Regions from separate parts of the Paenibacillus sp. FW126-R14 genome, predicted to be linked through region 3. Evidence: predicted binding sites of a transcription regulator. Region 3 holds the regulator's gene; each other region holds the start of a gene.
What was found. The regulator NrdR, encoded in region 3, represses ribonucleotide reductase genes. The targets are predictions, from matches to a motif close to AACACNATATATNGTGTT.
Positions count from the first base shown of each region.

Region 1: nrdI (class Ib ribonucleoside-diphosphate reductase assembly flavoprotein NrdI) is a predicted target of NrdR. The motif match lies at 1,124-1,141, and genes of this name have one in related genera.
Region 2: AC3WRW_RS05730 (adenosylcobalamin-dependent ribonucleoside-diphosphate reductase) is a predicted target of NrdR. The motif match lies at 4,677-4,694, and genes of this name have one in related genera.

Region 1 is NZ_JBYTBS010000011.1:78,368-85,378, forward strand. Features, by position in the region: gene serC (3-phosphoserine/phosphohydroxythreonine transaminase) at 1-800, shown strand, start outside; gene nrdI (class Ib ribonucleoside-diphosphate reductase assembly flavoprotein NrdI) at 1,418-1,777, shown strand; gene nrdE (class 1b ribonucleoside-diphosphate reductase subunit alpha) at 1,764-3,848, shown strand; gene nrdF (class 1b ribonucleoside-diphosphate reductase subunit beta) at 3,871-4,857, shown strand; gene AC3WRW_RS10530 (response regulator) at 4,944-5,660, opposite strand; gene trmL (tRNA (uridine(34)/cytosine(34)/5-carboxymethylaminomethyluridine(34)-2'-O)-methyltransferase TrmL) at 5,807-6,271, shown strand; gene AC3WRW_RS10540 (AbrB/MazE/SpoVT family DNA-binding domain-containing protein) at 6,454-6,708, shown strand.
Region 2 is NZ_JBYTBS010000005.1:228,849-235,859, forward strand. Features, by position in the region: gene AC3WRW_RS05705 (DEAD/DEAH box helicase) at 1-1,683, opposite strand, end outside; gene AC3WRW_RS05710 (lipoate--protein ligase family protein) at 1,900-2,739, shown strand; gene AC3WRW_RS05715 (transposase) at 2,816-3,133, shown strand; gene AC3WRW_RS05720 (IS3 family transposase) at 3,268-3,465, shown strand; gene dat (D-amino-acid transaminase) at 3,569-4,396, opposite strand; gene AC3WRW_RS05730 (adenosylcobalamin-dependent ribonucleoside-diphosphate reductase) at 4,746-7,011, shown strand, end outside.
Region 3 is NZ_JBYTBS010000045.1:8,273-15,283, forward strand. Features, by position in the region: gene AC3WRW_RS23895 (hypothetical protein) at 1-72, shown strand, start outside; gene AC3WRW_RS23900 (VWA domain-containing protein) at 80-337, shown strand; gene AC3WRW_RS23905 (MarR family winged helix-turn-helix transcriptional regulator) at 744-1,193, shown strand; gene AC3WRW_RS23910 (MFS transporter) at 1,190-2,395, shown strand; gene htpG (molecular chaperone HtpG) at 2,582-4,459, shown strand; gene AC3WRW_RS23920 (hypothetical protein) at 4,532-4,714, opposite strand; cyclic di-GMP riboswitch class I at 4,799-4,897, shown strand; gene AC3WRW_RS23925 (hypothetical protein) at 4,945-5,133, shown strand; gene AC3WRW_RS23930 (DUF4183 domain-containing protein) at 5,300-5,722, shown strand; gene nrdR (transcriptional regulator NrdR) at 5,778-6,257, opposite strand; gene AC3WRW_RS23940 (alpha/beta-type small acid-soluble spore protein) at 6,367-6,582, shown strand; gene AC3WRW_RS23945 (lytic transglycosylase domain-containing protein) at 6,650-7,011, opposite strand, start outside.

The DNA of each region.
Region 1 (7,011 bases), on a different contig from region 3:
ATGTGCTGACAGGCGCTTGGGCGGAGAAAGCGGTACAGGAAGCCAGTCTGTTCGGGGAAGTGGCGATTGCAGCCTCCTCCAAAGAAAATAAATTCATGAAAATTCCGGATCTCAGCGAGATTAACATTCACCCGGATTCCGCTTACCTGCACTTGACGTCCAACGAGACAATCGAAGGCGCTCAATTCCAAAGCTACCCGGATACAGGCAATGTGCCGCTCATTGGGGATATGTCCAGCGACATTTTGAGCCGTCCTGTTGACGTTTCAAAGTTCGACATGATTTATGCCGGCGCGCAAAAAAATCTCGGTCCTTCCGGTGTGACGGTTGTCATTGTCAAAGAAGACCTTCTGCAGGATTTGCCGAAAACAATTCCGACGATGCTTCGTTATGAAATCCACGGCAAAAACAATTCCTTGTACAATACGCCGCCAGTGTACTCCATCTATATGGTGAACCTTGTGCTGAAATGGATTCAGGAGCAAGGCGGACTAGCTGTTATCGAGAAAAACAATCTGGAGAAATCCGGCTTGATCTACAGCGCAATTGATGGAAGCGGAGGTTTTTACCGCGGTCCTGTTGATAAAGGCAGCCGTTCTGCGATGAATATTACTTTCCGTTTGCAGGATGAAGAGCTGGAGAAGAAGTTCATCAAGGAAACCGAAGCGAACGGATTTGTCGGGTTGAAAGGTCATCGCAGCGTAGGCGGCTTGAGAGCATCTACTTACAATGCGGTTCCTTACGCGTCCTGCAAAGCGCTTGCCGATTTCATGATTGATTTCCACAAACGCAACGGTTAACATCGAATCGAATACCTGATCATGAGCTATTCATGGCACCCTCGTGTGCGCGTGAGTAGCTTTTTTTTGTTGCGGGCTAGAATGGTCGGTTGTTCGTTTACAATGTCTTAAGAGGGCTTCTGAGACGGTTTGGGAGGCTTTTTTGCATGGAGGGAGACTCTAAATCTAGTAGTGCGGCTGTGGAAATTACTGGCTTTGATCCTTTCGACAAATGTGAAAATTTGAAGGCAAAAATGAAAATTTTTTTTCAAATCCTCGCGAGGCGCGTCCTGTCTGGGTTTGGCTATTTTGGGCCCAGAAATGTGTCATAAGACACGTTGACAAACACAATATATTGATATAAATTTGAATCTATCAACTAGATGTCGTGGGAAAAAGCGAATTGCACAGAATCTGGATTCGCCCTGAAATTACCGCGAAATGCGGCGAAAAACCCTGATTTCAACTGTTTTCCCGCTTATAAAGATCCGTTTATTTTGTCGATGGAACGGTGGATTTACTACATATGGATAGACGGTAAGATTTATATTACACACTACATATGGTTTGTTCGGTTTAAGAGAAGCACAAGAACGAGAACAGCTTAATGAACGATAGAAATGTTAGGAGACGGAGCCATGCTAATTGCTTATGATTCGAAAACGGGAAATGTTCGCCGATTTATTGCCAAGCTCAAAATGCCGGCGATTCAAATCGAGGAAGCGATGAAAGTGGACGAGCCTTTCGTGCTTGTTACCTACACAACCGGTTTTGGTCAAGTTCCTGAGAAGGTTGCTTCCTTCCTGGAAAGTAATGCCTCCAAGCTTATTGGAGTGGCAGCGAGCGGGAACCGCAACTGGGGAGACGGGTTTGCCAAGAGCGCAGACACGATCTCACAACTGTACGATGTGCCTGTGTTAACGAAATTTGAGTTATCCGGCACCAAAAATGATGTAGAACGATTTGTTCAGGGGGTACATGCAATTGCGGCACATTGAGCTGAATAATTTATTGATGCAACGCGGAGCGGACGGTTTTTTTCAACTGGAGAAGGATAAGGAAGCCGTTGAAGTTTTTATGGCGGACGTACAGAGCAAAAGCCTCACTTTCCCCGATACCTCTTCGAAAGTTCGTTATATGATCGATAACAACTACTATGAGAACGTTTATGAACATTACACCATAGATGAAGTCAACGAAGTTTATCAAGTGGCACACGATCATCAATTCGAGTTCGCCTCTTACATGGCAGCTTCGAAATTTTATACAGACTATGCTTTGCGCAGTGACGATAAGTCCTTGTATCTGGAGCATTTCCCGGATCGCGTTGCGATTGTAGCGCTTTACTTGGGGCGCGGTAACGTAGAAACGGCCCGCACGCTTGCTGTATCGATGATGGAGCAGCGCTTGCAGCCGGCAACGCCGACTTTCCTTAACGCTGGGAAAAGCCGCCGTGGCGAAATGGTATCCTGCTTCCTGCTGGAAATGGACGATTCCCTCAACTCCATCAACTATGTGCTGGCGACCTGCATGCAGCTGTCCAAAATTGGTGGCGGCGTAGCCGTGAACTTGTCGAAGCTTCGCGGACGCGGGGAATCCATCAAAGGTGTGGAACGCGCAGCCAAAGGCATCATGCCTGTGCTTAAGCTTATGGAGGATGCATTCTCCTATGCGGATCAAATGGGGCAGCGCAAAGGCTCCGGAGCGGCTTATTACAACATTTTCGGCTGGGATCTCATGGAGTTCCTGGACAGCAAGAAAATTAACGCGGATGAGAAATCCCGTTTGAAAACTCTTTCCATCGGTTTGATTGTACCGAATAAGTTTTACAAATTGGCGGAGGAGAACAAGCCACTTCACGTTTTTGCGCCATATACGGTTTTGCAAGCTTACGGCAAGCATTTGGATGATCTCAATATTGATGAGATGTATGACGAGCTGCTGGCTAACCCGAAAGTAAAGAAAAAAGTCGTGATGAGCGCCCGTGACATGCTGGTCAAAATCGCTACTACGCAATTGGAATCCGGATATCCTTATATCATGAACCGCTCGAATGCGAACAAGGATCATGCCCTGAAGGGGATCGGTACGATTAAAATGTCCAATCTCTGCACGGAAATTTTCCAGCTGCAAGAGACTTCGGAAATCAATGATTATGGCCAAGACGATCTGATTTTACGCGATATCAGCTGTAACCTGGCTTCCATGAACATTGCCAATGTGATGGATCGCAAGAAGCTGCGGGAGACCGTTCACGAAGGCATGACAGCTTTGACAGCGGTCAGCGATATGACGACGATCAGCAATGCGCCTGGTGTGGCCAAAGCGAATCGTGAGCTGCATTCCGTCGGATTAGGGGTTATGAACCTGCACGGCTATTTATCCAAAAATAAAATTAGCTATGAGAGCGATGAAGCGAAAGATTTTGTCCGTACGTTCTTCATGGCGATGAACTACTATTCCATTGAGCAAAGTATGGCAATCGCCAAAGCGAAAGGGCAGGTTTTCGAAGGCTTCGAGTTGTCCGAATATGCAAGTGGCGCTTATTTTAACCGTTATACGGAAACGGATTACCGTCCGCTGACCGACAAGGTGAAGGGTTTGTTTGAGGGGATGGAGATTCCGTCTCCGAGCGATTGGAGCAAGCTGAAAGAAGAAGTGCAGAAGCACGGTCTGTATCATGCTTACCGTTTGGCGGTCGCTCCGACACAAAGCATCTCGTATATTCAAAACTCCACCTCGAGCGTTATGCCGATTGTAGAGCCTATCGAGACGCGTACTTACGCGAACTCAACGACTTACTATCCGATGCCTTTCATGGCTCGCGACAATTATTTCTACTATAAATCCGCGTATCAAATGGACCAATTCAAAATTCTCGATCTCATCGCTGAAATTCAAGCGCATGTGGATCAAGGCATCTCGACGATTTTGCACGTAAATAGCGATGTCTCTACGAGACAGTTGGCCAGACTCTATTTGTATGCGGCACACAAAGGACTTAAATCGCTCTACTACACGCGAACAAACCAGCTTTCTGTTGAGGAATGCGTAAGCTGCTCGGTGTAATTGGGAAGGGGATTGTATATAGATGAGTACTGCAACTACCGTTAATCATCCAACCGTCAAAAAAGCCGTGAACTGGAACCGGCCGGACGATGATTTCACGATAACTTTCTGGAATCAGAACATTATGCAGTTCTGGACCGACGAGGAAATCCCGTTGTCTGACGATAAAATGTCCTGGATCACGTTGAGTCCGGCTGAGCGCGAGCTGTACATGAAGGTGCTTGGCGGCCTGACGCTGCTCGATACGATGCAAGGCGGCGTAGGCATGCCTAAGATACTTGAGCATGTTGACGGGCTTCAGCGCAAAGCGGTGCTCAGCTTCATGGGCATGATGGAGCAAATTCATGCGAAGTCGTACAGTTCCATTTTCACGACACTGTCCACGACGGAAGAGATCAATGAGCTGTTCGCATGGGTAGAGCACAATCCTTATCTGCAGTTCAAAGCGTCTAAGATTTCCCATTATTATGAGAATATTACAACGACCAAAGAGCTGTATTTAGCGATGGCCGCGTCGGTTTTGCTGGAGAGCTACTTGTTCTACAGCGGCTTCTATTACCCGCTTTACTTGGCCGGACAGGGTAAAATGACGAGCAGCGGCGAAATCATCGATTTGATTTTGCGCGATGAGAGTATTCACGGTCTGTACGTAGGCGTGCTTGCTCAAGAGGTATACGCCGAGCTAAGTCCTGAAGAGCAGGATGAAGCGTATGAGACACTCAGCGCATTGCTTAAGGAGCTTCATGCCAATGAGGAGGGCTATACGGAGAGTCTTTACGGGCCTCTGGGGCTGGCGGAAGACGTGAAAGCTTTCCTGCGTTACAACGCCAACAAAGCGTTCATGAACCTGGGCGTAGAGCCGATTTTCGAGGAAGAGGACATTAATCCGATTGTTCTGAACGGACTCAGCACGAAGACGAAGCAGCATGACTTTTTCTCTAAAAAAGGGAACGGGTATGTACGTACGATTCATGTTGAAGCGTTGACCGATGATGATTTTGTTTTCTAGATGTTAGACAAAAAAACTACCTTGAGGCCGTCGCAATGCGGTGTCAAGGTAGTTTTTTACGGTTCTCGCTAATTGCTCGCAGGTACCTAAGCTAACGATTCTTTTACCACAGGCTCAGTCAACTTATAACCGACGTTGCGAATGGTCATGATATATTCCGGGTTCCGGGCATTTTGCTCGATTTTGTCCCGCAGATGGGAGATATGCACATCGACAATCCGGGTATCGCCGAGGAAATGATAATCCCAGACGCCGTGAAGCAGCTGTTGTCTGCTAAGAACTTTGCCGCGGTGCTTGCATAAGAAGAGCAGTAGTTCAAATTCTTTGGGCGTAAGCTCGATCGGCGCGCCGTTCATCGTTACTTCCCGTTGATCGGCTTTCACCGAGATTTGACCGATTGTAATCGGCGCGTTTTCCGTTGCGGACGGCAAGGTTTGAATACGCCGGTGAATGGCGTGGATACGGGAAATGAGCTCCTGCGGCGAAAACGGCTTGGTCATGTAATCGTCGGCTCCGTTATCCAACCCGGCAATTTTATCCGTAAGGTCCTGCATGGCGGTCAACATAATAATCGGTACGAGGTTATTCTGGTTTCTAAGTTTGCGGCATACTTGGAAGCCGTCCATTTTTGGCAGCATAAGGTCGAGAACGATCAGATCAGGGCGAAACGTCTGGATAGCATCGAAGACAGCTTCTCCATCGAATACGCAGTGTACTTCGAAGCCCACGAGCTTCAGGTTAAACTCTATAAGCATGGAGATGGAAGGTTCGTCATCGACAACGAGGATCTTTTTTTTCATCATGGTTAGTTTGACTCCTTTTATCGAGAAGGATAACTCTATTATGGAGGAGCTCTATCATCGACATATTAAGATAAAGTTAACCCTGTGTAAAATTGCAATCCGCATGGACATATAATAGGATAGAAGATGAGGTGAATTTGACAGAGATGGCTTTTCATATTGTATTAGTTGAACCCGAAATTCCTGCCAATACAGGGAATATTTCACGAACATGCGCTGCAACAGGGACGCATCTTCATTTGGTTAGACCGCTTGGCTTCCAGACCGACGACAAGACGTTGAAACGCGCGGGTCTGGATTACTGGCATTCCGTCAAACTTGAGTATCATGATTCGTTCGATGAGGTGCTGGACATGTACAAAGGGCACCGTTTCTTCTTTGCAACGACGAAGGCGAAGAAGCGTTACACGGATTTTACATTTCAGGACGGTGACTTTTTCGTATTCGGCAAAGAGACGAAAGGTCTCCCGGAAGAGCTCTTGCGCCAGCATCCGGAGACGCTGCTCCGGCTTCCGATGTCCGATAGCGTCCGATCGCTCAATTTATCCAATTCCGTCGCGATTATGCTGTATGAGGGCTTGCGTCAGACAGGCTTCGCAGGGCTCGACTAACGTTTTATTCGATCTCATTTAGGTCTGGGTGAACAAATTTGACAATAAAAGAAATTTCAGCTGTTAATTAGAAGGAGTTTCTTAACGAACGGCGAATAGTATTCCCTATCAGTCCGTAAAGGTATGCTCAGCCAATTGGCCAGGCATAGAAAATGAGAACGGAAGAGAGGTGAAGTCCTATGATGAAACCAGCCGGAGTCGTTCGTAAAGTCGATCAATTGGGACGTATTGTACTGCCTAAATCGTTACGTAAACGATATCAAATGAATGAAGGGGATCCTGTCGAGATTTTAGTGCAGGGTGATCATATCATTTTGGAAAGATACCGCCCGAAATGTGTTTTTTGCGGCAGTATGGAAACGGTGAGCGAGTTCAAAGAGCGTTACATATGCAATACGTGCGTAACTGAAATGAATGTGCTTAAAGTAAGAGCTTAATCGGTGTAAATGAAAAAGCATTGCCTTTCTCGTTAGAGAGAGCAGTGCTTTTTTTGTTGTGAGGGGACTGCATATGCACGCATGAACCGGACATACTATCTTTCGACGGTGAAAGCAGAGAGGTGTTGTGTCAAAGACAGTGTACACCCGGGAGGTTGTTGTTGAATCCGTTATAGAAGCGAGGAGATGTGCCAAAGGCCATTAAATGTAGTATTCCATACTGCAATAGTGTAATGAGGTAGAAACCGAGCTGATGTAAGGCTAAGGCAAAACCAATCCAATTATTCACCGTCAATGAGGACT
Region 2 (7,011 bases), on a different contig from region 3:
TGAATGGCCCAGCTCATCAATTTTTCTGCGGATGTCTTCCTGCGACCCCGATTCCATCACCATACGGAATAACGAGGTTTCGAGGGAGCCTTTTTTCTCGATCTTCTCCAGAATCGTGTCGAGCTGCCCGATCACCATTTCGAACATATTGATTTTCTCATGCAGCAAAGCGAGGATGTGCTCTTCGATCGTATTCCTCGTCGATAAATTATAAATGTTGACATCATGCGTTTGGCCAAGACGATGGACGCGGCCGATTCTTTGTTCCACACGCATTGGGTTCCACGGCAAATCGAAGTTAATCATGTTATGGCAAAACTGCAGATTTATCCCTTCACCGCCGGCTTCGGTTGCAACAAGCACTTGTACGCGGTTGCGGAACAGATCCATCATCCAATCCTTTTTGCCCCGGTTCATGCCGCCGCGATAAGGGACTGCCGTAATTTTATGCTCTTTCAAATAATTGAGCAGATACTCCTGGGAAGCGCGATACTCCGTGAAAATAATCACTTTATCATTAATGTCCCGGACAAGCTTCATCGTCGCTTCCGCTTTGCTGTTCGCTTTAATGCTGCGGATAAGCTCGACCAGCTCCCATATTTTGGCGCGAGCCGGCGAATCCTCGGCAGTTTTCTTGAACAAATTCACGAGTGTGATGAAGACCGCATCCCGGGAAGAGCAAACCTCCCGTTGAAGCGTAATGAGCGAAAGCATGCTGCTAAGGTCTCCGGCGCTTTCCTCATACCGCGTGCGAACGAACCTCGTGACTCCGTCATAGAGCGCTTGTTCCTCCGGGGAGAGCGTGAGCGGGATGTTTTTGACCATCCGTTTAGTGTAATGAACGCCGCCGTCGCCCCGCCGGTTACGGATCATCACCTTGGAAAGCTCTTGCTGAAGCTGGATCTCGTTTTTGGGAATTCTTTTGCCGACAACGAAATTGGACTTGAAGGAGCTTTGGCCTCCGAGCTGACCGGGCTTGAGCAATGTGATGAGATTATAGAGCTCTTTCAAATCGTTTTGGACCGGCGTGGCGGTGAGCAGCAGGCAATACTTTTTGCGCAGCTCGTTCACGAAGGTGTAGTTGGTCGTTTTTTTATTTTTGAGCTTGTGGGCTTCGTCCACGATGAGCATGTCGTATTCCAAACCCATCACGATTTCCCGGTGCGGGTCGCGTTTTGCAGTATCCATGGAGGCGACGATGATATCGCTTTGCTGCCACATGTACGCTTTCTTATGGGCGACGGCTGGTATGCCGAATTTGGTATTTAATTCACGGACCCATTGCAGCACAAGAGATGCCGGCACCAGAATAAGCGTTTTGCGGACCAAACCGCGGACCATGTATTCTTTTAGAATCAACCCAGCCTCAATCGTTTTCCCGAGTCCAACTTCATCGGCCAGAATCGCCCGACCGCGCATCTCATTGAGCACTCGCTTTGCCGTATCAATTTGATGAGCCATAGGCTCCAACTGCCCTAAATGAACGAGAGATTGCATTTCGTCGAACGTAGAAATAAGCCCCGATTCTTCCGATTCGTAGGCCAATTGGTACAGCGTCCAATCGTCCCATGGCCCTCCTCCGCGCACGCGATGATCCAGCTCAGTCAACCAGTCCCTTTCAAAGTGCATATCCAATCGATGATGAATGGGGCGAATGTTCTCTTGCTGTTCATTTTGACGCATGGATGTGCCCTCCTAAGAGTTTTCGTAAGAAAACGCCGAATACGTGTTAGTATGTCCATAAGAGGCGCTTTCATAACTTTTCCATCGTTAAAACAGCTAAGGAGATCGCGCGGGAGTCTGGAGGCCGGATAGGAATTCTAAGAGGAGAAGGTTTTGTGGTAAGATAGAGGCTGTCTGTACAAAGCAATGTTGGAAAGAAAGGGTGACGGGTTTAACATGACTGCCTGGCGATTTATACATACGGGAGATCGTTCTCCTGCTGAAAATATGGCTTTAGATGAAGCGATTCTGACTGCGCACAGCGAGGGAATCGTACCTCCAACGGTGCGTTTCTACGGATGGAATCCGGCAACGCTGTCGATAGGCTATTTCCAAAAAGCATCGGAAGTCGATCAGGAAGCCGTAGCGAAAGAGGGGATTGGCTTTGTACGCCGTCCAACAGGGGGAAGAGCGGTACTGCACGATAAAGAGCTGACATACAGCATTATCGTAGCCGAGGACTATCCGGGCATTCCCCGAAATGTCACCGACGCCTACCGCGTCCTGAGCGAGGGGCTGCTTCAAGGTTTTCGCGCGCTAGGACTTAACGCCGAGATGGTGCAGCTTGCAAGCGATGAGGAGAAGGAGAAATACGCGTCAGCCGGATCCGCAGCATGCTTCGACTCTCCTTCATGGTACGAGCTGGTCGTAGAGGGCCGCAAAGTTGCCGGAAGTGCGCAAGTTCGGCAAAAGAACGTCGTGCTGCAGCACGGCTCGATCCTTCTGGATATGGATACGGACCAGTTGTTCCGGATGCTGCGTTTCTCGAACGAGAAGGTTGCGGAGCGGATGAAGTCGAGCTTCCTGAAGAAAGCTGTAGCGATTAACGAGCTGCTCCGGGCGCAGGGCAAAGAGGCGGTTACGCTCGGGCAAGTTGAAGAAGCGTTCCGTCGTGAAATTGGACTCGGTTTAGGCGTGGAGCTGGTTGAGGCGCCTTTGACACCGTTTGAGGTGGAGTTGACTGGTCGTCTGGTGAAGGAGAAATATGGTACGGATGAGTGGAATTTGCGGCGGTAATTGGGAGTGCAGCTAGAATAAAGAGTGGACACATCATTGACGGAATTGGATAATGAATATATCAGGAGGTGTTCCCGTGGATGAACAACGGAAACGTTATAATGAAGAATTCAAGAAACAAACTGTAAAGTACCTTCAGGAGCAGACGAAAACGGTAGAGGATATCGCCCTAGAACTGGATATACCAGCGGAAACATTACATTCCTGGAAGGCGAAGTATTGTGAATTCCCAAATGAGCCCCTTGCAAATAGCGATCGTATTCGAGAGCTCGAGCAAAAGATTAAAGAAAAAGAACGTGAGCTTCTTGAAAACGAGCGCCGCATTGCGGATGTGAAAGTCGAGATGGCCATCATAAAAAAGGCAGGGCACATCTTCAGCAAGCCAAGGAACTGAGGTTTCAGTTCATTGAAGAACATCGCTCCGAGTTTCCTGTGGAGAAGATGTGCTATGTTTTCGGCGTTTCTAGGAGCGGATATTACAAATGGAAAAACCACAAACCTAGCCAACAAAAGTTGAATAAGCAAAGCATGATGGAACGAATCCTCTATCACTTTAACGATAGTGAGAAGCGCTACGGTGCTCCTAGAATTGCGGTATTATTGCAACAAGAAGGTCATGATGTGGTGGAACGAACCGTGGGAAAATACATGAAGGAACTTGGCTTGCGTTCCAGTGTTTCCGGTAACTTTAAGGTTCAGAATACCGATTCCAAAACTCAAAAATAATGGTCCAAGGTTCCCGCTATTTCACCTGAGACAAGACACGTTAATAAATGAAAAGCAGTCCCAGGAGTATTTTCTACTTCTGGGACTGTTTCCTGTTACGCTGTTACGCAAACGTGCGAACGAACTCCTCTTGCAGTTTGCGTGTATGAGTTCCCGGTATGCCCGTTCCGATCGGGTTGCCGTCTACTTCCAGAATGGGCGTGATTTCTACTGTCGTTCCTGTAATAAAGGCTTCGTCAGCGTTCGCGAGCTGAGCTGTCGTAAAGGCTTCCTCTTTAACCGGCATGCCCAAAGCGCGGGCGAGCCGCAAAACGACAGCTCTGGTGATGCCGTGCAAAATCAAATGATTGGCCGGATGCGTATAAAGCACGCCATCCTTTACGATCATGAGGTTTGATGCGCTGCATTCCGTCACGGTACCTTCGCGATGCAGTACAACCTCCTGCACGCCGTGATCGAGCGCTGCTTGCTTCGCCATGACATTGGGCAGCAAATTGAGCGTCTTGAGATCGCATCTTAACCAACGGATATCTGCGAACGTAATGGCTTTGATACCGTTATGTATCGTTGCGGCGGGTCTCGGCACTTCGGTGCAGTAGGCAAGCATGACCGGTTCCGCTTGAGAAGGGAACGGATGCGCGCGCGGAGCTTCGCCCCGGGTAATTTGCATATACACCGTGCCGTCAATGAGCTTATTTTTTGCTACCAGATCCGTAAGAATTTGCCCTATTTGTGGGATCGTAAAAGGGAGCGTGAGCCGCACATCGTTTGCGGTCCTTTGAAGCCGCTGCAAGTGCGCTTCCTGTTCATACAGCTGCCCTTGATATACCCGGAATACTTCGTAGATGCCGTCTCCGAAATAATAGCCGCGATCATCCGGCGAAAGATGAATCTCGCTTTTGGGAATGAATTCATTTTTATAAAAGTACATGGTTCTAACATCTCCTTAGTCGCTTTCTTGAACAGGTCAATTATCAAATAAAAAATTTCCGAACAAATGTTCTAAAAAAGAAGCTTTTGTGGTATCCTAAATATAGGTTAGCAGAGGAAGCCGCTATCGTCAAAAGGAGCGGAGAGCCTGCCCGTTTTTGATGAAATAACTAGAAATTCAGAGCAAATTTCAGCTTAAGGGATCATAGCTTGTCTTATTAATTGAAATTAGTCCTTTAGCCATTCGAAGACCAATATCTTGTGTTGTATAATGGATTTCTCACACCATATATTGTAATTTTCATTTTAGTTGCAGCTGGATCTGTAGCTTATTGGGAGGGCATTTATCGATGGGGATTTCGCAATCAGGCAAGAAGCTGGAAGGGTTAAGCGAGAAAATATTTTTGGATCGCTATGCACTCAAGAATGCAGATACGAGCTTTGCTAAGGTAGGGGACACTGTGCTCGTTTTGACGAAGGACGACCCCAAATTCCCAGCCAAAGAGGTAGGCGAAATTATTAGCCGTGAAGGCGACATCGTTCAAGTAAGAACTCGCAGCGGTGAGACCGTTAAGTCTCCGGTTGAGAAGCTTACCCTAAACATTGAGAAGACACCTGAAGAGATGTGGGACCGCTTGGCCGGCGCCATGGCTTCGGTGGAAGCGACATCAGAGAAACGCAACGAATGGACAGATAAATTCAGATATATTTTAGATGATTGGAAACTAGTCCCAGGCGGGCGGATTGCCGCAGGGGCGGATGCGAGCGACGAACTGACGCTTTTCAACTGTTACGTCATTCCTTCTCCGCACGATAGTCGCGGCGGTATTATGAGCACCTTAACGGAAATGACGGAAATCATGTCTCGCGGCGGCGGAGTCGGCATTAATCTATCCTCCCTTCGCCCACGCCGTTCCGTTGTTAAGGGAGTAAACGGTTCATCCAGCGGAGCTGTATCATGGGGCGGCTTGTTCAGCTATACGACCGGCCTGATCGAGCAGGGCGGAAGCCGTAGAGGCGCGCTTATGCTGATGATTAATGACTGGCATCCTGATCTGGAAGATTTTATAACCGTGAAGTCGACCATGGGACAAATTACAAATGCCAATCTATCCGTTTGCGTAAGCAATGGATTTATGAAGGCTGTCAAGGAAGACCTGGAATGGGAACTCGTCTTCCCGGATACGACCGATCCTGACTATAACGATAGATGGGACGGCAATTTGGACGCCTGGAAAAAGCTTGGCAAAACCGTCAAGCCTTATCGCACAGTAAGGGCACGGGACGTGTGGCATACCATTATCGAATCGGCCTGGAAATCGGCTGAGCCTGGTGTCGTATTCATGGAATACTACAACCAAATGTCGAACAGCTGGTACTTCAATCCGATTATTTGTACCAATCCGTGCGGGGAGCAGGGGCTTCCGGCTTGGGGAGTCTGCAACTTATCGGCGATTAATTTATCGAAGTTTTATGATGCGGAGAAGCATGATGTGGATTGGGCGGATTTGGCCACCGTTGTGCGCTACTCGACTCGTTTTCTCGATAATGTCATCGATAAGACGCCGTATCATTTTGAAGAAAATCGTGAGAATCAACAGAAAGAGCGCCGTGTAGGCTTGGGCTCTATGGGCTTAGCGGAGCTCATGATTAAATTGAAAATCCGTTATGGAAGTCCGGAATCTTTGGAGTTTTTGGACAAAATCTACGGCTTTATGGCAAGAGAAGCTTACTTGGCATCGGCAGAGATTGCAGCTGAAAAAGGTTCTTTCCAAGCGTTCATCGCCGATAAGTTCCTGGAGAGCGGCTTTATGAAAAATATGACCAAGGTATTTCCTGAAGTTGGCGAGGCCATTAGGAAGAACGGCATGCGCAACGTAACCGTCATTACGCAAGCTCCAACCGGAAGCACAGGGACGATGGTCGGCACCTCGACCGGAATTGAGCCGTACTTCGCGTTCGAATATTTCCGTCAGAGCCGTCTGGGCTTTGACAAGCAGTATGTACCGATCGCCCAGGAATGGAAAGATGCGAATCCGAATCAGGAACTGCCGGACTATTTTGTAACTTCCATGACGTTGACGGCGGAAGATCATATCCGTGCGCAAGCGGCGATTCAAACTTGGGTCGATAGTTCCATCTCCAAAACGGCGAACTGTCCGTCCGATTTTACCGTAGAAGAGACCAAACGGTTGTATGAGCTGGCATTTGAACTTGGCTGCAAAGGCGTCACGATTTATCGGGATGGCAGCCGCGATGTGCAGGTGCTGAGCACAAGTACGGACAAGAAAGAGGAAGCCAAAGTAGAGAAAAAAGCGGAAGAAGCAGCTCCGGTTGCGGTTGCTGCTGAGGCGGTTAAAGCAGAGGCGAAGACGGAGCAAGTCTTCGATAAGCAGTACAAGCGCCGTCCGCAAATTCTTCGAGGTGCGACGTATAAAGTGAATACGCCATTCGGCATGGCGTATATTACGATTAATGATATGAACGGAACGCCGAGTGAAATATTCCTTAACGTAGGGAAAGCCGGCTCCGACGTATTTGCGATGTCCGAAGCACTCGGCCGTGTGTGCTCGTTGTTCTTGCGCTATGGCGACCACGGGGACAAAGTGAAGCTGC
Region 3 (7,011 bases):
CATATACAAGATTTCAAATCCGATCTTTCCTGCGATGTACTTACGAGCGTCGTGCAAGCTAAAGTAAACTGACCCATGAATGCGGTTACTGAAATGGGAAAATGATCAGAGCAAGCTGCCGCAGGTATTAACGTGCTTTCGGCCGACAGGTCCCTTGAGGTTAAGCCTCAAGGGATTTTTTGGCATATCCTTTGAAGGCCGCCTTGTCGACAATGCGAATTTTATACATATCAAGGATATTGCCTCAATCTCGGATGAGCAGCTGTATCATCTCCTGTTGAATGAATTCCCGGTCTGGCTGAAAGAAGCTGCGAATAAACGAATTATCCGCAAATAATAGAATTTATAAGAGAGGTATGATATAAGCAGCGATCTCAATCATTTTTAAAGAAAAAGGACTCCTCGCGGAGTCCTTTTCGACGGTGACAAATTGATGGTACTTTTTGCCTTGAACCATACTTGGCTCGGTTAACTACCTCATCACATTCGTGCAGTACTAGACTACATTAACTGTTCTGCGGCACATCTCCTCGCTTCTAGGCAGATTCAAAAACAACTTCCCCGGTATTTTCGTCTACATAATATGCGACACAACACCTCTCTGAATCACCGTCGAAATTTAGTATGTCCGATCTCGGGCATGTTATACATAGCTCACCCCCAGCGGATCAAAAGGATTGACGAAAGTAATTGCTAGGAATATAATTGCTATAGCAACTAATTTTCAGGAGGAGGTGTTTGACATGAAGCTGGAGCATTCTTTGGGGTTTATTTTGAATCATGCCGGGCGTCGATTGACACAGCTGTTGAGCCATCGGTTCCAGCCCTACGATATGACGACCGAACAATGGGTCGTGCTGCATCGTCTAGCGTGCGAGGACGGCATTACACAGAAGCTGCTTGCTATTCGAGCGGAGAAGGATCAAACGAACATTACCCGCATTCTCGACCAATTGGAGCGCAAAGGCATGGTCGAACGCCGGGCTAATGAGCAGGATCGCCGATCCTTTCTTACGTTCATTACGGATCAAGGAAGAGCTATGAACGACATCCTGACCCCTATTGAACAGGAAGTAATCGCCTCGCTGCTTGGCGGCTTCACGGAAGCAGAGGCATCCCAATTAAAGGAGCTGCTCGGACGAATCACCCAAGAAGCCAATGCACGCATCAAGGAAGTGGAGGAATCACCGTGAATACCGATACCGATCCGAAATTATGGAACCGCGATTTTGTTGCTGTATGTCTCAGCAGCTTTTTTTTATTCATGACATTTTATATTCTAGCCGTAACACTGCCTATCTTTGTTACCGATACCCTGCATGGCGGACAACAGCAAATCGGACTCGTCATGACCGTCTTTATTATTTCAACCGTCATTCTGCGGCCGTTAACAGGGAAATGGATGGACGAATGGAACAGAAAGAAAATTATTTCTTTCGCGCTTGCCCTCTTTATGATTTGCACCGCGATGTATCCGTTCATCCATCAATATGCTATCCTGCTCGGCGTGCGATTTCTCCATGGCATTGGCTTCGGGATGGCGACAACGGCCGCCGGAGCGGTTGCTATTGACTTGGTGCCGGACCGGCGCAAAGGCGAAGGAATCGGCTATTTCAGCCTTTTCATGAGCTTAGCGATGGTTGTCGGGCCGTTTCTCGGCTTAACGATTATGCAGTCTCACAATAATACATTGCTCTTTGGCGTATGTATTGTGTTCTCCGTGCTCTCCCTCTTATTCGGCCTGTCTCTCCGTATTCCGCAGCGCGTCGCCCTGCCTTCGGTGAAACCGGAAAAGGGCTGGAGAAAATTCGTCGAGCCGCGGTCAATCCCGATTTCTTTGACAGGCAGTGTGCTCGCTTTCTCATACGGCGCCATCACAACGTTTCTATCCGTATATGCCAAAGCGAACGGGCTGGAAAGCTATGCGAGCTATTTCTTCATGGTGTTCGCTTTGATGATTGTCATTTCCAGACCTTTTACAGGCAAATGGTTCGATCGTTCGGGGCCCAACGGATTGGTCTATCCGGGCGTTGTTCTGTTCACCGCAGGCATGATCGTTCTTAGCCTGATCTCTTCGCCCGTTCCGTTTCTGGTTGCCGGCGGCATGCTCGGACTTGGGTTCGGTGCGATGCTTCCGAGCTTCCAAACGATCGCCATTCAAGCGGCGCCCGCTCACCGCAGGGGTCTTGCCACAGGCACGTACTTCTTGCTGTTCGACACGGGCTATGGAATCGGCTCCTATGTGCTCGGCATTGTAGCATCCAAAACGAATTACCACACGATGTACCTCGTTGCCGGCATCGTTGTCGCGTGTTCGGCACTGTTGTACTATGCACTGCATCACCGGAAATCATCAGTGGCACTTAAGCCCAGACCGGCTGCAACCATGAAATAATGAAATGCCGCAGCTTCCAGGCACCCTTGGTGCAAGGACGGTTGCGGCATTTTTCATGACGATAGCGATTGACATTAAATTTCAGGGATGATATAAAAATAAGTGTATAGCACTCGAAGACCGAGAGTGCTAATCAAACCATTCGGCCCAAATAATCTTCGTTACCTATTGAAAGGAGATTTATCCGTGGAAAAGAAACAGTTTCAAGCAGAATCCAAGCGACTATTAGAAATGATGATTAACTCCATTTATACGCAGCGAGAAATCTTCTTAAGAGAGCTCATCTCCAATTCCAGCGATGCGATCGACAAAATTTATTACAAGGCTTTAACGGACGACTCTTTAGTATTTGACAAAGACAGCTACTTCATTAAAGTCATTGCTGACAAGGCAAACCGCATACTCACGATCCGCGATACAGGAATCGGGATGACCAAGGAAGATCTCGAGAACAATCTGGGTATCATCGCGAAGAGCGGATCGTTAGCGTTCAAAAAAGAAAACGAAGCCAAAGACGGCCACAATATCATCGGCCAATTCGGCGTAGGCTTCTACTCCGCGTTCATGGTAGCCGATGTTGTAACGGTTACAAGCAAAGCCCTCGGCAGCGACACGGCTTACAAATGGGAATCGACCGGCGCCGACGGCTACACGATTGAGAAGGCCGAGAAAGATTCCGTAGGAACGGAAATCGTCCTGCAGATCAAAGCGAACACCGAAGATGACAATTACGACGAATACTTGGACGAGTATCGTTTAAAAGCGATCATCAAAAAATATTCCGATTTCATCCGTTACCCGATTAAAATGGACATTGCCGGAAAAAGACTCAAAGAAGGCACTGAAAATGAGTTCGAGGATTATCAAGAAGAGCAGCAGTTGAACAGCATGGTGCCAATTTGGAGAAAAAACAAAAGCGAATTGACGCCTGAGGACTATGAGAAGTTCTACCATGAGAAGCATTACGGCTTCGACAAGCCGCTTAAACATATCCATGTTAGCGCGGACGGCGCTGTCGTCTACCAAGCGATTCTCTTTATCCCGGAAAATATGCCTTTCGACTATTATTCCAAGGAATATGAAAAAGGCTTGGAGCTGTATGCCAATGGCGTTCTGATCATGAACAAATGTGCGGACTTGCTTCCGGACTACTTCAGTTTCGTAAAAGGGATGGTCGATTCCGAAAGCCTGTCTCTCAACATTTCCAGAGAGATGCTGCAGCATGACCGTCAATTGAAACTGATCGCCAAAAACATTCAAAGCAAAATTAAAGGCCAGCTTCAGTCCATGCTGAGGGATGAAAGAGACAAATACGAGCTCTTCTATAAATCGTTCGGCCGTCAGCTGAAATTCGGTGTCTACAGCGATTATGGCACACATAAAGAAGTTCTGCAGGACCTCCTCATGTTCCACTCTTCCAAAGAGAAGAAGCTGGTTACGCTCGAAGAGTACATTGCTAGAATGCCGGAAGACCAAAAGTATATTTACTATGCTTCCGGAGAGTCCATGGAACGCATCGATAAGCTTCCGCAAACAGAGCTTGTTACCGATAAAGGCTATGAAATCTTGTACTTCACAGACGATATCGATGAATTCGCGATCAAAATGATCATGACTTACAAAGAAAAAGAATTCAAATCCGTTTCCAGCGGCGATCTGGGCATCGAAGCGGACGACAAGTCCGAGAGTGAAGCGGATAAAAACGACAACAAAGAACTTTTTGACTATATGACAAGCTTGTTGTCCGGAAAAGTCACGAACGTCAAAGCATCCAAACGTCTCAAAAAGCATCCGGTATGCTTATCCACAGACGGTGACGTCACGATCGAAATGGAAAAAATCTTGAATGCCATGCCGAATAACCCGAATGTCAAAGCGGAGAAGGTGCTTGAAATCAATGTGAACCATGACGTTTTCGGTTCGCTGAAGGACGCTTTTGAGAAAGATAAAGAGAAGCTCAACCTGTACACGGCCCTCTTGTACAACCAAGCACTCTTAATCGAGGGCCTGCCGCTTCAAGATCCGGTAGAATTCACCAACGACATCTGCAAAATTATGGTGTAATCCATTTACCACTAAGTAATAGAGCACTGCCGCCGCTTCGTAGGCTGCAGTGCTTCTTTGTTTACTAAGACTTTATGTAGGATCGTCCATTCCGCTTACTGCCTGCGCCGATCTATCCTCACTCCGCTTGCTTACTTCCATGTTCGAATACACATAAGCCAATAAACGATCTTGATCAATGCCTAATGAACTGGCTACTTTCATAATATCTAGTTCATATAAAGAGCCTGGGATTAGATTGGACTTGACGGACATATGCTTCAACCATCCTTCGAATAGATGTAATAAATGGAACAATTTCGTTAAAATGTGATATAGTTTTCTTACAAGCATTAATCGGTACGACAAAGGCAAAACCATTGAAAAGTGGTGACGCAAAGCTATAGGGACTAACTTGGCATCGCATTTCACGATCCAAAATGTCAGCCAGCTGCCAAAACAGCCTCCGTCCGATTAATGTAGAACACACTAGGAGGATCAAAATAATGGGAAAAATTGTGTTGGATGGCAGTATGAGCTTGGATGTGGAACACTTAATTGCTAATCTTCATCTTCCGGAAAGCGATATTTTGAATATGTTTGCCTTTAAATTCAATAACAACCTGTTATCACCCGAAGAATCGATTAAGTTTATTCATTTTCTAAGGAGTGAACTGGACAAACGTATTCAATAACAGAATTATGCACGAACGGATCCAAAAATGCAGTCGGTTATTGTCTATAAAATTTATTTTTTTTATTTGGGGATGATTCATCCAAGCACGTCCATAGATTTTACATAAAATAATTAAAAGTACTAGATTTCATACGAGAGTAGGAAGAATGGAAAGGAGAATGGCTATGAGTTCAAGCTTGATTACTTTGCATTTGACCGCAACCAGCACAGTATCGGGCACGATTACGACAACGACCACCTCGACCATTACGCCGCTGGTCAAGCGCTTCACAGCAACCGTCGTCATAGGCAACATTCTTTCTGGCGTAACCACTATTCCATCTTCCAGCTTCAAGGATGACACTAGTACGAATTTGCCCGCGAACAGCCTCACCGTTCCGGGCAGCAATGGCTATTACAATGTGTTTGTGAATGGGATTCTCATCGCCGGGGGCTTGACGACTTTGACAACGGCCAGTCTGGCGATCAACAATGCCCTGACGATCGGCGTCACGGTTGTCCTGGAAACTCTCTCCTTTACAGCCACGTCGGTCTCATCTTCAACGACAAACAATCTCGTCGTGACTACCGTCATTACTACGGTATAACAAAAAAAAGCCGGTCCAGATCCCGTTTGCATAAACGAATCTCGACCGGCTTTATTTATTTGTCCCGGAGAAGACCGGGGTCATGCTTTCCCAATATTTGCGTCAGCTCTTTCAGGAACATGTTGATGTCCTTAAATTGACGGTAAACGGAGGCGAAGCGAATGTACGCCACTTCATCGACCGGATACAGTTGTTCCATGACGAGTTCGCCAATGCCTAAACTGTCAACTTCCGCATGAGCGGTCGTGCGGAGCTGCATTTCAACTTCGGATACCAGCATCTCCAGCCTTTCCATGGAGACGGGGCGCTTCTCACAGGCACGAATCAAGCCTCTTAATATTTTCTCACGGCTAAATTCTTCCCTGCTGCCATCCTTTTTAATCACAATAAGCGGTGTTTCTTCCACCATCTCAAAGGTTGTAAACCTTCGCGCACATTTCTCGCATTCCCGGCGGCGGCGGATCGATTTGTTTTCATTAGCTGAACGTGAGTCAAGCACTTTCGTACCGGAATAATCACAGAACGGACACTTCATTCGCTATCTCTCCTTTCTCTTCGTGTAGTGGATTACCATATGTTACATGTCATGAACTAAGGAGAAGTGCGCACAATACTAGTACCAACCGACAAGGAGGTGAACAGACATGAGCGCAGGAAACAGCAACACGCTAGTTGTTCCTCAAGCTAACGCAGCGTTGGATCAGTTGAAATACGAAGTAGCTCAAGAACTTGGTATCTCTATCCCACAAGATGGATACTATGGTAATATGGCTACTCGTGACACTGGTGCCATCGGTGGTCACATTACTCGTCGCCTGGTGCAAATCGCAGAACAATCTTTGGCTGGTCAATTCAAGTAATCTTGGATAGAGTGTGCCGCTGAATCTGCAAAACGGGAAGTATTGGACTCTACGCCCCTCAAAGGAGCTAGTCCAATGCTTCTTTGTTTTCCCAGCGCTCCGTCTCCGTATACAGCTTTTTGTACTTCTCGTAATAGTAGATGACCCTCTGGACGTAATGCCGCGTTTCGCCGAACGGGATTTGGTCGATCCGCTCAACCGTGCCGTCCCAAACTTCCGCTTGCTTCCATTTATTCACATTCCCTTGTCCTGCATTATAAGCCGCAATCGCATAAATCAAATTTCCGTTATAATGCTTTTCGAGCCAGCTTAAATACCAAGAGCCGAGATTAATGTTCACATCTACTTTTAATAAATCTTCCGGTGAATGAGGTTCTAAATTCGTGGACTCCGCAATCCAATTCGCCGTATCCGGCATCAATTGCATAA